DNA from 2 places in the Streptomyces sp. NBC_01341 genome. Region 1 is predicted to be linked to the other one. Evidence: riboswitches for the same ligand, from Rfam matches in the RefSeq annotation. Region 1 holds a riboswitch; the other holds the start of a gene.

Region 1 (7,454 bases):
ACGTCATCGAGAACTCCCACGCCTCCACGGTGCTCGGCTGGGCCGACGGCCTCGCCAAGGCCAACCAGGTACTCGGACGACCGCACCACGTCGTCGCGGTCATCGGGGACGGGGCCCTCACCGGCGGCATGGCCTGGGAGGCGCTCAACAACATCGCCGCGGCTGGCGACCGCCCGCTCATCGTCGTGGTGAACGACAACGAGCGGTCGTACGCCCCGACCATCGGCGGTCTCGCGAGCCATCTCGCGACCCTGCGCACCACCGACGGCTACGAGCGCTTCCTGTCCTGGGGCAAGGGTGTGCTCCAGCAGACGCCCGTCATCGGTCAGCCGCTGTACGGGTCCCTGCACGGCGCCAAGAAGGGTTTCAAGGACACCTTCGCGCCCCAGGGTATGTTCGAGGACCTGGGCCTCAAGTACGTCGGCCCGGTCGACGGACACGACACCGCCGCGGTCGAGGCGGCCCTGCACCTGGCCAAGCGCTTCAAGGGGCCCGTGCTCGTGCACTGCATCACCGAGAAGGGCCGGGGCTATCCGCCCGCCCTGGCGGACGATGCCGACCGCTTCCACACCGTCGGCAGAATGGATCCGCTGACCTGCGCGCCGCTCGTCGTGCCGGCCGCCCCCTCCTGGACCTCGGTCTTCGGCGACGAGATCGCGGAGATCGGCGCCGTCCGCCCGGACGTCGTCGCGATCACCGCGGCGATGCTGCACCCCGTCGGACTGACCAGGTTCGCCGAGGAGTTCCCCGACCGGATCTGGGACGTCGGGATCGCCGAGCAGCATGCCGCGGTCTCGGCCGCGGGTCTGGCCACCGGTGGGCTCCACCCGGTCGTCGCCGTGTACGCCACCTTCCTCAACCGGGCCTTCGACCAGTTGCTGATGGATGTCGCCCTGCACCGGTGCGGAGTGACGTTCGTGCTGGACAGGGCCGGTGTCACCGGCGTCGACGGACCCTCCCACAACGGCATGTGGGACATGTCCGTGCTCCAGGTCGTCCCCGGTCTGCGCATCGCCGCGCCGCGCGACGCCGACCGGCTGCGCGAGCAGCTCCGTGAGGCCGTGGAGGTCGACGACGCACCGACCGTGATCCGGTTCCCCAAGGCAGCGGTGGGGGAGCCGGTCCATTCCGTGGGGAGGATCGGCGGGATGGACGTCCTGCGCCAGGAGCCGGAACCCCAGGTCCTGCTCGTGGCCGTCGGGGCGCTCGCTCCGGTCTGCCTGGAGGCGGCGGACCTGCTCGCCGGGTCCGGAGTCCGCTGCACCGTGATCGACCCCCGCTGGGTCAAGCCGGTCGACGCCCAGCTGCCCGCCCTCGCCGCGCGGCACGCGCTCGTGGCGGTGGTCGAGGACAACAGCCGTTCGGGGGGTGTCGGCTGGGCGGTCGGGCAGGCGCTCCGGGACGCCTCCGTCGACGTACCCCTGCGGACGTTCGGCATTCCCGAGCAGTTCCTCGAGCACGCCGGACGCGACGAGGTGCTGGCGGACATCGGGCTGACCCCCGTGGAGATCGCGGGACGCATCGGCGCGGTGCTGGAGCGCCGCGGCGCAGCAGGGGAGCGCGGCACACCGAAGGAGCTCGGGGCATGACGGACGAACGGCCGGACTTCGATCTGGCGCGGCTCCTCGCCGAACGAGGAGCCGAACGCTACGAGCTGCACACCCGCCACCTCAACCACCAGCTGCCGCGGATGCTGCGCACCATCGGCTTCGACAAGGTCTACGAGCGCGCCGAGGGTGCGTACTTCTGGGACGCCGAGGGCAATGACTACCTGGACATGCTCGCCGGGTTCGGGGTCATGGGGCTGGGCCGGCACCACCCCGTCGTCCGCAAGGCGCTGCACGACGTCCTGGACGCCTCGCTCGCGGACCTCACCCGGTTCGACTGCCAGCCGCTGCCCGGACTGCTCGCCGAGAGACTGCTGGTGCACAGTCCGCACCTGGACCGGGTCTTCTTCGGCAACAGCGGCACGGAGGCGGTCGAGACCGCGCTGAAGTTCGCCAGGTACGCCACCGGCAGGCCACGGATCCTCTACTGCGGCCACGCCTTCCACGGGCTGACGACGGGGTCGCTCTCGGTGAACGGGGAGAAGGGGTTCAGGGACGGCTTCGCGCCCCTGCTGCCTGACACCGCCATCGCGCTGGGCGACCTCGACGCGCTGCGGCGCGAGCTGAAGCGCGGGGACGTGGCCGGGCTGATCGTGGAGCCGATCCAGGGCAAGGGCGTGCACGCCGCGCCTCCCGGATTCCTCCGGGAGGCGCAGGAACTGCTCCGCCGGCACAAGGCCCTGCTCATCGTGGACGAGGTGCAGACCGGGCTCGGCAGGACGGGGGACTTCTACGCGTACCAGCACGAGGAGGGGGTCGAGCCGGACCTTCTCTGCGTTGCCAAGGCGCTCTCCGGCGGGTACGTCCCCGTGGGTGCGACGCTCGGCAAGGACTGGATCTTCAAGCGTGTCTACTCCTCCATGGACCGTGTCCTCGTCCACTCCGCCAGCTTCGGATCCAACGCCCAGGCCATGGCGGCCGGGCTCGCCGTCCTCTCCGTGATGGAACAGGAGGAGACCGTCGCGAACGCCCGCCGCACAGGCGACCTGCTGCGCCAACGGCTCGCCGCGCTGGTCGGCCGCTACGAGCTGCTGCACGAGGTGCGGGGGCGGGGGCTGATGGTCGGGATCGAGTTCGGGCGGCCGTCGTCCCTGAGGCTGCGCAGCCGCTGGACGATGCTGCAGGCGGCCCGGAAGGGACTGTTCGCGCAGATGGTGGTGGTGCCGCTGCTGCGGAAGCACCGCATCCTCACCCAGGTCTCCGGCGACCACCTGGAGGTGATCAAGCTGATTCCGCCCCTGGTCATCGCGGAGCCCGAGGTGGAACGCTTCGTGGCCGCGTTCACTGCGGTCATGGACGACGCGCACAGTGGCAACGGGCTGATGTGGGACTTCGGCAGGACGCTGGTGAAACAGGCCGCCGCGAACCGTTGAGCCAGTGTTTTGCCCCTGAGGCAAATAATTTGCCTCAGGGGAAAGTTCCTGGCCCAATGGGAGTATGAATCCTCCTGACGGAGGGGTGGCCGACGACCTTCCGGGAGTCGCGCCACGCCTGCGCGAACTACGCCGCGACCGCGGTCTGACCCTGGAGAGCGCTGCCGGGCGGGCCGGACTCTCTCCGGCCCACCTGTCCCGGCTCGAGACCGGCCGCAGGCAGCCGTCGCTGCCGATGCTGCTCGGTCTCGGCCGGATCTACGGTACGACCGTCTCCGAGCTCCTGGGGGAGATGCCGCCCGAACGTGACGCGATCGTCCGTGGCGGGCCGATCGGCGATGCTCCCGGCGACGGGTCCGGCGGCTGGCTCTACCAGCAGGCGGGCGGCTCGGGACGCGCCATGCAGGCGCTGCGCGTCCACGTCCCCTACGGTACCGAGAGCGAACTCGTGCGCGTCCACCCCGGTGAGGAGTGGCTGTACGTCCTCGACGGCCGCCTCGGGGTCGTCCTCGGGGAAACCGTGCACGACCTCGATCCTGGCGACAGCGCGCACTTCGACTCCCTCACCCCGCACCGGATCGCAGCCCTCGGGCGTGGCGGGGCCCGGCTGCTGTTCGTCCACACGCTGCTCCAGAGCCCGGCCGCCGAGCTGTGCCTGGGCCCCGCCGTCCGGCTCTGATCCCGCGCACCCCTGTTTCCGTTCCGGCCCGGACTGCCCATGGCGGCCCGAGTGCCGTCGCCCCGGCCCCGAAGGGCCGCAAGGAAGGACTGTCATGTCCGATTCTGAGTACTACGACCCGCTCACCCCGCGCACCCGGCGCGGGGACGACGACGGGGACACGCAGGAGAAGCGGATGCCCCGCGGGGTGGTCATCCGGCTCATCGCCTACCTGGTGGCCGGGCACGTCGTCGCGGCATTTCTCTTTCTCCTCTTCACCGTGGCGGGCAAGGGCTGAACGCCGACGCCGGGCCCGGCCCGGCCCGCTCCTCTTCGTGCCGGGCCGGGCCCGGCCACCGCCGTCAGGCGCCCTCGACGAGGCGTACGCGCAGCTTGTCGCGCGTCTCGTGGCTGATCTTCAGCCCTTCGCGGAGATAGCGGTCGGTGCTGCCCCAGGTCTCCTCGATCGCGGCGAACGCCGCGTCGAGATATTCGCGGTGTGCGCCGAAGAGCGGGTTGAGCAGTTCCATGACCTCGTCGGACATGCCCACCGGTGACGTGTCGCTGCGGCGGACCTTGTAGCGGCGGTGGGCGTCGTTGGACTTGAGGTAGTCGGCCTCGATCGCGTCCTTCTCGACGCCGACCGCCAGCAGCGAGACCGCGACCGACAGGCCCGCCCGGTCCTTGCCCGCAGCGCAGTGCATCAGCGCGGGAACACTGTCCTCGGCGAGTGCGTGCAGGACCCGGCTGTGCTCGGCGGTCCGGTCCGTGATGATCGAGCGGTAGGACAGGACCATGCGTTCAGTGCCCTTGCCGTCGGCCAGGATCGAGCGCAGCTGCTGGATGTTCCCGTCGCGGACCAGTCGCCAGAACTCCGCGCCGTCGGCGGGGTCGGAGAGCGGAATGCTGACATTCCTGACGCCGGGCAGGTCCACGTCGTATCCGTCGAGTTTGTGGTCGGCGGCGTTGCGGAAGTCGAAGATCGTGTGCAGGCCCAGTCCGGCGAGGAACGCGGCGTCGGCCTCGGTGGCGTGGGCCAGGTGACCGCTGCGGAAGAGGCGCCCGGAGCGCACGGTGCGGCCGTCGCTCGTCGGCAGCCCGCCGACGTCGCGGAAGTTGCGGACACCGGTCAGGTCCACCTCCGTCGGCTCGGGGCCGGCCGGGGGGACCTCTGGCAGCTGCGTCACAAGGGCTCCTGGAGGGTCTGGTGCCGGCGCCGCTCGCCGACGGGGCACGCTCGCGACGATACGACATGGCTGCATCGCGCATGCGTCGCGTCCCTGTCGTATCGGCCGACGGGGGAGGGGTGGGCACGTGGTGTCCGTATTGGTGCATTTAATGGAACATGCCCCACTTGTGCGGGACGTGGGGGGACGCGGGTGAGCGGGATCATATCCGTGACGGTGTGTGGTGAAGGCGCCTGTGAGTATTCCGGACGCCTTACGGAAAGCCAAGATCCGTAATCCACGGAGTGTGACGGTAATTCTGTAACGGAATTGAATCGGGGATTCCGCTCGGGAATCCGAGGCTTGTTACCCGCGTCCTCGCTCGCCTACGGTCACGGTCAATCCGGACGGAACGCCGAATCCTGCCGCCGCCCGGAATCCGCACCGACTCACGTGTGGCAGGAGCGGGGGAACCAGGTAAGTCGCCGGCCGGAGCGATCCGGAACGGCTCGGGGTCAAGACGCGTCACCACGCGGCCGGGCATCTCCAGCCCGAACCCGACAGCTCACCTCGCAGGCGCCGGAGAGGAACTCCCCATGCCCGCAACAGGCAAGCACCGTCGCAAGAAGTCCGGTCCGCTCTCCCGCGGCATCCTTGCCGCAGGGGCCGGCGGCGCCGTACTCGCCCTCCCGCTGATCGGCGCCACCGGTGCCCACGCGGCGGAACCGGCGTCCCCCGCGGCGAAGTCCGCTGCCGTCACCCGGAGCGCGCCCGCCGCCGTAGCGAAGGACTCCCCGAAGACCTACACCGTGGTGTCCGGCGACAACCTCGCGAAAATCGCCACCGCCAAGAAGATCAAGGGTGGCTGGCAGAAGCTGTACAAGGACAACCGCGACGTCATCGGCGACAACCCCGGCCTCATCGTCCCGGGCATGAAGCTGACCCTCGGCGCCAAGGCATCCGGCACCGCCGGGAAGCCGACGGCCGCCACGCACGCGCAGGCCGAGACGAAGCCGGCCACGAAGGCCGCGCCCGCCGCCGAGAAGGCCGCCGCGTCGGAGAGCACCGCCTCCGGCTGGGCGGCCCCGGTCGAGAACCCCACGGTCACCACCCAGTACCACGTGGCAGGCGCCAGCTGGGCCAGCGGCTACCACACAGGTTCCGACTTCCAGGCCGCCTCGGGCACCAGCGTCCGCTCGATCGGCCCGGGCACCGTGGTCTCCGCCGGGTGGAGCGGGGCGTACGGCAACGAGATCGTCATCCAGCACAGCGACGGCATGTACTCCCAGTACGCGCACCTGTCCTCGCTCGAGGTCTCGGCCGGTCAGACCGTCACCGGCGGCCAGCAGATCGGTCTCTCCGGAACCACCGGGAACTCCACCGGCCCGCACCTCCACTTCGAGGTCCGCACCGGCCCGAGCTACGGCTCGGACGTCGACCCGATCGCCTACCTGCGTTCGCACGGCGTCTCCATCTGAGGGACCTGACCCAGAGGTCGAGAGAGGGGCGATGCGCCGCGGCGCATCGCCCCTCCGCTTATTCCGGCTTTACCAAAACCTGACCGGGTGGTCTTTCTCACCACCCGTCAACCCCCTATTGCGGTCGCGTAGGTCACATTCGAGGGTGCAGGATAAGCCCTTGTGGCAGACGATTCGAGAAACAAACAACACGTCATCATCGGGTCGTACGCAGCGATTGGCGACAGTTTCACCGAGGGTGTGGGCGACCCCGGCCCGGACGGGAGGCTCGTCGGCTGGGCGGACCGTTTCGCCGTCCTCCTCGCGGACCAGCTCCCGGTCCCCGACGCGATGGCCGGCCCGGTGGACGACCCGCACGGAATCTTCCGGTACGCCAATCTCGCCGTACGCGGACGACTCCTCGACCAGATAGTCGAGGAACAGGTACCCCGCGCGAAACAGCTGGCCCCCGATCTGGTCAGCTTCTGCGCGGGCGGCAACGACATCCTCCGCCCGGGCTCGAACCCGGACGACGTGGCCGAGCGCTTCGAGCGCGCGGTGGCCGACCTCACCCAGGCCGTCGGCACCGTCATGGTGACCACCGGCTTCGACACCCGCGGCATCCCGGTGCTCCGGCACCTGCGTGGCAAGATCGCCACCTACACCGCACACGTCCGGTCCATCGCCGACCGGTACGACTGCCCTGTTCTCGACCTGTGGTCCCTGAGGTCCGTTCAGGACCGGAGGGCCTGGGACAACGACCGGCTGCACCTCTCGCCCGAGGGACACACCCGGGTCGCGCTCCGCGCCGCCCAGGTCCTCGGACTCGACGTGCCGGCCGACCCCGACCAGGCGTGGCCCCCGCAGGCACAGAGGGGCACCCTGGAAGTGCGCCGCGACAACATCAACTGGGCACGGGAGTACCTCGTCCCGTGGATCGGACGACGGCTGCGCGGTGAGTCCTCCGGAGACCACGTGGAGGCCAAACGCCCGGACCTGCTGCCACTGTGACGGGCCGCCCGGATCCTCAGCGGCCGCTGACGAAGGGCAGGAGCGGCCGGGCCGGATCCGCGGACACGAGCGGAGCGGACGCGAGCCCGTCCGGAGCGGGCATTCGCACCGGGCGGGCGGGTATCCGCTCCAGAACGCCGCCCGCGAAGACGTCGTACAGCGGCAGCGTCTCCAGGTGCACG
Region 2 (7,454 bases), 3.5 Mb from region 1:
GGAGTCGTACTCCTCCAGACCGAGCGCGATCGCCGCCACCGTGGTCACCGTCCCGGCCAGGCCCACGAGCGTCGCGGCCGAGGCGATCGGCACCGTCTCCTCGACCAGGTCCAGGGCGGCATCCAGGTCCGCCCGGATCGCGGCGACGCGGTCCGGCGTGGGCGGGTCCACGACGGCCCCGTCCACGACGAGATGACGCTCGGTCATACGCACGCAGCCGATGTCCACGGACCGGGCCGCATGAACGTCGTCGTCACCGACCACGAACTCCGTGGAGCCGCCGCCGATGTCCACCACGAGGTACGGCTTCTCCAGGTGGTCGCTGCCCGTCAGTTCCTTCGTGGCGCCGTCGAAGGAGAGCTGCGCCTCCTGGTCACCGCTGATGACCTCGGGCTCGATGCCCAGGATGTCCAGGACGCCCCGGACGAACGTGTCGCTGTTCTCCGCGTCGCGGGACGCGGACGTGGCGACGAAACGGGTGCGCTCGGCGCCGAGTTCCTTGATCACGGCCGCGTACTCACGGCACGCGTCGAAGGTGCGCTCCAGGGCTTCGGGAGCCAGCCGCCCGGTGCGGTCGACGCCCTGCCCGAGGCGGACGATCCGCATGCGCCGGTCGAGCTCGGTGAACTGCCCGGTGGACGGCTCCACATCGGCGACGAGCAGACGGATGGAGTTGGTACCGCAGTCGATGGCGGCAACGCGGGTCATGGGGCTCCTGTGGTTGGACGGATACCGCGCGGGGTCACGACGCGTCGGTGTCGCCGCACGGCGTGACGCAGGGGCCCTTCGCCCACCACTCCGGCAGCATCGCGATCGCCTCGTCGCCCAGCGGGTTGACCCCGGGGCCGGCCGCCAGCGAGTGGCCGACCAGGACGTGCAGGCACTTCACGCGGTCCGGCATGCCGCCCGCGCTCGGGAAACCCTCCAGGACCTCGATGGCGTCACGCCGGGCGAGGTAGTCCTCGTGGGCCGCGCGGTAGGCGGCGGCCAGCTCGGGGTCCTCCGCCAGGCGCGCGGTCATCTCCTTCATGACCCCGTTGGCCTCCAGCGTGCCGATCGCGGAGGCGGCACGCGGGCACGACAGGTAGTACGTCGTCGGGAACGGCGTGCCGTCCTCCAGACGGGGCTGGGTCTCGACCACGTCCGGGTTGCCGCAGGGGCAGCGGTGCGCGATGGCGCGCAGCCCGCGCGGCGGGCGGCCGAGCTGGAGCTCGAACGCGGCGATGTCCGCAGGGGTGGGCGTGGTGGATTCGGTCTGCGGAGGGGGCGTGTCCATGCCTGCCTTGAATGTCATCGGTCGGTCTGTATGTGTCGGCGCGGGAGCGGGGCACGGTGTGTGCACCCGGACCAGAGCCGCTGCGGGGGCGGGGTCATTCGCGGTCGGCGCTGTCGACGCCGTCCCAGAGGTTGGAGTGCCAGGGCCGCCCGGTCGCCCCCGGATCACCGCGGCGCACCTCGGCCGTGTCGGGGTCGATCACCGTGAAGGCGGTCTCCCCCGGCACCACGTAGTGGAGGTGCTCGCGGGCCAGACGGCGGATGTACGCGTCGTCCTTGAGCCGCGCCTTCTCGTCGCGCAGCTCCTCGGTCCGCTGGCGCGCCTCCCTCGACAGCCTCTCCTGATCGGCGATCTGGTCGCGCTGGGAGATGTACTGCCGCATGGGGTACGCCAGGGCAACCACCAAGGAGCAGACGATCAGCGCCAGGAACGCCGCCCGCCCGGTGAGCCTGGAGCGGCGGGCCTGGCGGCGGTTCTGGGACCGGTAGACGCGGGCCGCCGTCTGCTCACCGAGCAGTCGCAGCCTGGTCGCGGTGGAGAACCGGTCGCGGTCCTTCCCGGCCATGTCTCACGCCTCCCCGTTACGCACGTACGTCCCCGCACACGGTACGGGACCGGATGCGGGGACGGACGGAGGCTGGTGCTCCGGACTCGGGCCGTCAGCTCTCGAAGCGGAACCGCGGGAACGCCGAACGGCCCGCGTACACCGCGGCGTCGTCGAGGATCTCCTCGATGCGCAGCAGCTGGTTGTACTTGGCGACACGGTCCGAGCGGGCCGGGGCGCCGGTCTTGATCTGGCCGCAGTTCACCGCGACCGCGAGGTCGGCGATGGTGACGTCCTCGGTCTCACCGGATCGGTGGGACATCATGCACTTGAAACCGTTGCGCTGGGCGAGCTCGACGGCGTCCAGGGTCTCGGTCAGCGAACCGATCTGGTTGACCTTGACGAGCAGGGCGTTGGCCGAGCCCTCCTCGATGCCGCGGGCGAGGCGCTCCGGGTTGGTCACGAACAGGTCGTCGCCGACGATCTGCACCTTGGAGCCCAGCTTGTCGGTGATGACCTTCCAGCCGGCCCAGTCGTCCTCGTACAGCGGGTCCTCGATGGAGACCAGCGGGTACGCGGAGACGAGCTCCTCGTAGTACTCGGTCATCTCGGCGGCCGAGCGGGACTTGCCCTCGAACTCGTAGACGCCGTCCTTGTAGAACTCGGACGCGGCGACGTCGAGCGCGAGCGCGATGTCGCGGCCCGGGACGTAACCGGCCTCCTTGACGGCCTCGAGGATGAGGTCGAGGGCGGCGCGGTTGGACTCGAGGTTGGGGGCGAAGCCGCCCTCGTCGCCGAGACCGGTGGAGAGGCCCTTGGTCTTCAGGACCTTCTTCAGCGTGTGGTAGATCTCCGCGCCCCAGCGAAGGGCCTCGGAGAAGGACTCGGCGCCGATCGGCGCGATCATGAACTCCTGGATGTCCACGTTGGAGTCGGCGTGGGAGCCGCCGTTCAGGATGTTCATCATCGGAACGGGCAGCAGGTGCGCGTTCGGGCCGCCGAGGTAGCGGAACAGCGGGAGGTCGGAGGCCTCGGACGCGGCGTGCGCCACGGCCAGCGAGACACCGAGGATGGCGTTGGCGCCGAGGGAGCCCTTGTTCTCGGTGGCGTCCAGGTCGAACATCGCCTGGTCGATGAGGCGCTGCTCGGTGGCGTCGTAACCGACGAGCTCCGGGCCGATCTGCTCGATCACGGCGAGGACGGCCTTCTCGACGCCCTTGCCCTGGTAGCGGTTGGGGTCGCCGTCGCGAAGCTCAATGGCCTCGAACGCACCGGTGGAGGCGCCGGACGGAACAGCAGCACGTCCCGTGCTGCCGTCGTCGAGGCCAACCTCGACCTCGACCGTGGGGTTGCCCCGGGAGTCGAGGATTTCCCTGGCTACGACGACGTCGATGGACGGCACGAGGCATCTCCTTCTGGGATATGACACTGGATGTGCAGGGTCACTGTGGCCTTGCGCCACGAGCCTAACCGGCTCGGCCCGCTCCGTCGGCCGTCCGCCCGTCCCCTGGGACGAAAAAGGACCCAAGGGCCTTCATTACGGGCAAAGCTCCAGATATTTACTGGCCAGTAACTACAACACTTGAACGCTTGCCCCCACAGGAGCCCCTCACGGGCCTCACCGTGGAGCCCCCTGGAACCCCCGGGCACGACCCCGGCCCGGCGCACAGGGGGGTGGGCGCGCCGGGCCGGGCCGTCGGGGCGGAGGAGGGCCCCGTACCGCTCGCGACTACTTCAGGTGGAGCTGCTGGCCCGGGAAGATCAGGTCGGCCTTGTCGACGATGTCGTCGTTCAGCTTGAACAGCTTCTGCCAGCCACCCTTGACCTTCTTCGCCTCGGCGATCTTGCTGAGGGTGTCGCCGGCCTTCACCTTGTACTCGCCGTCGCCCTTCTCGACCTTCTGGCCGGTCGGGGTGGTGACGGTCTCCTTGGGAGCCGTGCGCTTCTCGCTGCGCGAAGCGGGCTGCTCGGCCGTGCGCTCCGGCTGCGCCTTCGTCTCGGCCTTCGGCGCGGCGCCGGTGTCCACACCCGGGTCCACACCGTCGTTGGTCAGGCCGCCGGCACCGGCGCAGGCCCAGGCGCCCGGGCCCTGCAGGTCGAGGAGCTTCTCGGCGACGGCGATCTGCTGCCCCTTGGTGGCCAGGTCGGCGCGGGCCGCGTACTGCGTGCCACCGGCGGCCGCCCAGCTGGAGGCCGAGAACTGCAGGCCGCCGTAGTAGCCGTTGCCGGTGTTGATGGACCAGTTGCCACCGGACTCGCACTGGGCGACGGCGTCCCAGGTGTCGACGGAGGCAGCGGAAGCACCGGTCGCGCCCATCAGGGGGACGGCGATGGCCGCGCCGGTGACGCCCGCCAGGGTGGCGATGCGGACGGCCTTGGACGGGCTGCGGTGCTTGCCCTTGCTGGAAAGCAGCATGGTTCTCCTCACCGACGCCTACGAGGTGAGCTGTCGGGTTCGGGCCTGTGAGTTGCCCGGCCGACCGCACTCGCGGACGACTTCACCCCCAGCCGGTCCTCAGCCGTCTTCCGACGGCCGGGTTCCGGCACTTACCTGGGTCCCCCGCTCCTGCCTACGGCGCTTTACGCGTCGTTCCCCCCGACCGACGGCAGGATTCGGCGTGACGGTCGAAGGTGCCCGCGGTGCGAGCGGCTCCGACCGTAAACACACACAACCCCTACATTCAAAAATGGGCATAACGGTCAATCAGCGCCTTACCGAGCAGCGAGGGTGGCCGTTCGCGCAGGTCGGAGCGGATATGGACAGACCGGGCGTACATGACACGCCAGTTGAAGCAAAGAGACCCATGTCTCACTTACACATAAGTGGACATAGGCCTCTGAACTACCCCTGATTTCGGGGTGTTTTCGCGCTTTTGATCAGTTGGCGGCCGGGGTCTCCGCCTGCGTCCCGCTCGCGTCCGCGCCGAGGCCGAGACCGAGGTCCAGACTCTGGCCGGGAAGGATCAGGTCGGGGTCGGAGCCGAGCTCGTCCTTGTTGGCCTCGTAGAGCGCGGGCCAGCCACCGGGGAGTTCCTCCGTGTCGGCGATCGCCCAGAGGTTGTCGCCCTCCTGGACGGTGTAGGTCCCCTCCGCACCCTGACGCCCTTCGGACGCGCCCCGCGAGGCGTGCCTGCCCGATTCGCGCCCCTCGACCGCTCCGGACCCGGTGCCCGCCTCGGGAGCGGGCGTGCCGCGATGCTTCCCGGCCTTCACCCCGTCACCCTTCGAGGCTCCTGACGTCTCGGACGCCTCGGGGGACGGCGTGGCGGAAGGCGCAGTGCCGGACTTGTCCGCCTTGTTTCCCTTGTCGGCCTTGGCGTCGGACGCGCCCTTGCCCGCCTTGCCCTTCGCGCCCGCGTCGTCCGACTCCTCCGCGGAGGGGGTCGCGGACGGGGTCGCGGTGTCCGTCGGCTCGGCGGACGGCTCGTCGCCCGGGTCGATACCCGGCAGCGCCCCGTCGAGCGCCAGCCCGGAGATCACCGCACAGCTGGGCCACGCCTGGGGACCCTTGTCGTCCAGGACCTTCTCGGCGATGGCGATCTGCTGCGAGCGGCTCGCGAGGTCGGCGCGGGACGCGTACGCCGTGCCGCCGTAAGCGGACCAGGTGGCCTCGGAGAACTGCAGTCCCCCGTAGTAGCCGTTGCCGAGGTCGGCGCTCCATATGCCGCCGCTCTCGCACTCGGCGACGCGGTCCCACGTCGAGGCGTCTGCGGCCTGCGCGCCACCGGCACCGAGGAGCGGGATGGCAATCGCCGATCCTGTGACGCCTGCGGCGACGACGATGGCGGGTGCCTGACGAGGGCGACGGTGTCTGCCGTTCGCGGAGCCCATGGGATTGCCTTCCGTGTGACTGACATGTGACGGGTGAGTCGAACGGTGAACCTAGCTCTACTCGAACGTGTGTCACAAGTCGATGCAGCGGAGATCACGTGAAAGTCACAGAGTTGACAGAATGTCACCTTCCGCCGGTGTATGGCCGGGACCGAACTCCACGGGAAGCGTGCGCAGTCCACGCATGATGAGGCCTCCGCGCCACCGCACATCGGCATGATCGACGGCAAGCCGCAGGTCAGGGAGCCGTTTCAACAGGGTCGCCAGGGCGACCTGCCCTTCCAGGCGGGCCAGCGGCGCCCCCAGACAGTAGTGGATGCCGTGACCGTAACCGAGGTGCTGGTTGTCACTCCGAGCGAGATCCAGGGTGTCCGCATGCTGGAATCGCTCGGGGTCGCGGTCGGCCGCCGCGAGCACCACGAGGACGGGGTCCCCCGCCCCGATGACCTGCCCTCCCAGCGTCACGGGTTCGGTGGCGTAGCGCCATGTGGCGAGCTCCACCGGCCCGTCGTAGCGCAGCAGCTCCTCGATGCCCGTGGCGAGCAGCTCGGTCTCTCCCGCCGCCAGCGAGCGCTCCAGGCGCTCGCGCTGCGAGGGGTTGCGCAGCAGCGCGTAGAGCCCGTTGCCGATCAGGTTGACGGTCGTCTCGAAGCCGGCGAACAGCAGGATGAAGGCCATCGCCGCGGCCTCGTTCTCGGTGAGGTGCTCACCGTGGTCACTGGCCCTGATCAGGCCGGAGATGAGATCGTCGCCGGGATTCTCCCGTTTGCGGTGGATGAGTTCGGCGAGGTAACCGCGCATCTTCTTGACCGACCTGGCCACCCCGCCCCGCGGGCCGCCGCCGTGGCGGATCATCATCCCCGCCCAGTCCCGGAAGTCGTCCTGGTCCTCCCGAGGCACCCCCAGCAGGTCGCAGATCGCGTAGATGGGCAGCGGGAAGGCGAAGTCGTGGATGAGGTCCGCCTTCCCCTCCTCGATGAACGAATCGATGAGGCTGTCCGTCAGTTCCTGCACCCGCGGCGCGAACTCGGCGACCCGGCGCGGGGTGAACGCCTTGGACACGAGCCGGCGCAGCCGGGTGTGGTCCGGCGGATCGATGTTCAGCAGATGCGTCATCAGCTCAGCCTTGCGCTCACCCGGGATGCCCGTCTTCCCCTTGGCGTTCGCCGGCCCGGCGTGGTGGGCCGGGTTCTTGGAGAGCCGGGTGTCCGCGAGTGCCTGTCTGGCATCCGCGTACCGGGTGACCAGCCATGCCTCCACCCCACTGGGCAGCGCCGTGCGGTGCACCGGGCTGTTCTCGCGCAGCCAGGCGTAGGCGGGGTAGGGGTCGGTGGCGAACTCCCAGGTGAAGAGTTCGGGTCCGGCCGCGGGTCCGGAGGGGGTTGCGGAGGAGGAGGGGGTTGCGGGGCCGTCGTTCACTGCTGGAGGCCGTCCGTCGCGCCGTCGAGCCCTTCGGCTGCCCTGATGGCGTCACGGTAGGCGCGCGCGGCGGCGCGCAGGGCGGCCTCCGGGTCGACGCCGTCCTGTTCGGCCCGCACGGCGAGGGCGAGCAGCTGGTAACCGATCCCGTCGCCCTCGGGGACCGCGGTTCCGAGACCCGCCGCACGGACCCTGCTTCCGAGTTTGGCGGCGAGCGCCAGACCGGGCTGGCCGAGCGGCACTCCGTCGGTGACCGAGGCACGCTGCTTCTCGATCGCCTTCGTACGCAGCCAGTGCGCGTGGACGTCCTCCGGGGTCTCGGCGGTCTCGTCGCCGAACACGTGCGGATGGCGGTGGATCAGCTTCTCGACGATCGTCGCCGCG

What was found. Region 1 has a riboswitch for cyclic di-AMP ahead of OG206_RS04225 (M23 family metallopeptidase). Riboswitches for the same ligand answer to the same signal wherever they lie in the genome.
Region 2: it holds a riboswitch for cyclic di-AMP, as region 1 does, so the genes downstream of both, OG206_RS19535 (transglycosylase family protein) here and OG206_RS04225 (M23 family metallopeptidase) in region 1, are expected to answer to the same signal.

The regions. Positions count from the first base shown of each region.
Region 1 covers NZ_CP108364.1:941,157-948,610, reverse strand. Annotated here, with positions in the region: gene dxs (1-deoxy-D-xylulose-5-phosphate synthase) at 1-1,589, shown strand, start outside; gene OG206_RS04245 (aspartate aminotransferase family protein) at 1,586-2,980, shown strand; gene OG206_RS04240 (helix-turn-helix domain-containing protein) at 3,045-3,659, shown strand; gene OG206_RS04235 (DUF6126 family protein) at 3,754-3,936, shown strand; gene OG206_RS04230 (tyrosine-protein phosphatase) at 4,001-4,825, opposite strand; cyclic di-AMP (ydaO/yuaA leader) riboswitch at 5,237-5,396, shown strand; gene OG206_RS04225 (M23 family metallopeptidase) at 5,401-6,282, shown strand; gene OG206_RS04220 (SGNH/GDSL hydrolase family protein) at 6,445-7,272, shown strand; gene OG206_RS04215 (STM4011 family radical SAM protein) at 7,289-7,454, opposite strand, start outside.
Region 2 covers NZ_CP108364.1:4,403,526-4,410,979, reverse strand. Annotated here, with positions in the region: gene OG206_RS19555 (Ppx/GppA phosphatase family protein) at 1-708, opposite strand, end outside; gene OG206_RS19550 (DUF501 domain-containing protein) at 743-1,276, opposite strand; gene OG206_RS19545 (FtsB family cell division protein) at 1,371-1,841, opposite strand; gene eno (phosphopyruvate hydratase) at 1,936-3,222, opposite strand; gene OG206_RS19535 (transglycosylase family protein) at 3,550-4,236, opposite strand; cyclic di-AMP (ydaO/yuaA leader) riboswitch at 4,237-4,408, opposite strand; gene OG206_RS19530 (transglycosylase family protein) at 4,698-5,651, opposite strand; gene OG206_RS19525 (cytochrome P450 family protein) at 5,757-7,070, opposite strand; gene OG206_RS19520 (nucleoside triphosphate pyrophosphohydrolase) at 7,067-7,454, opposite strand, start outside.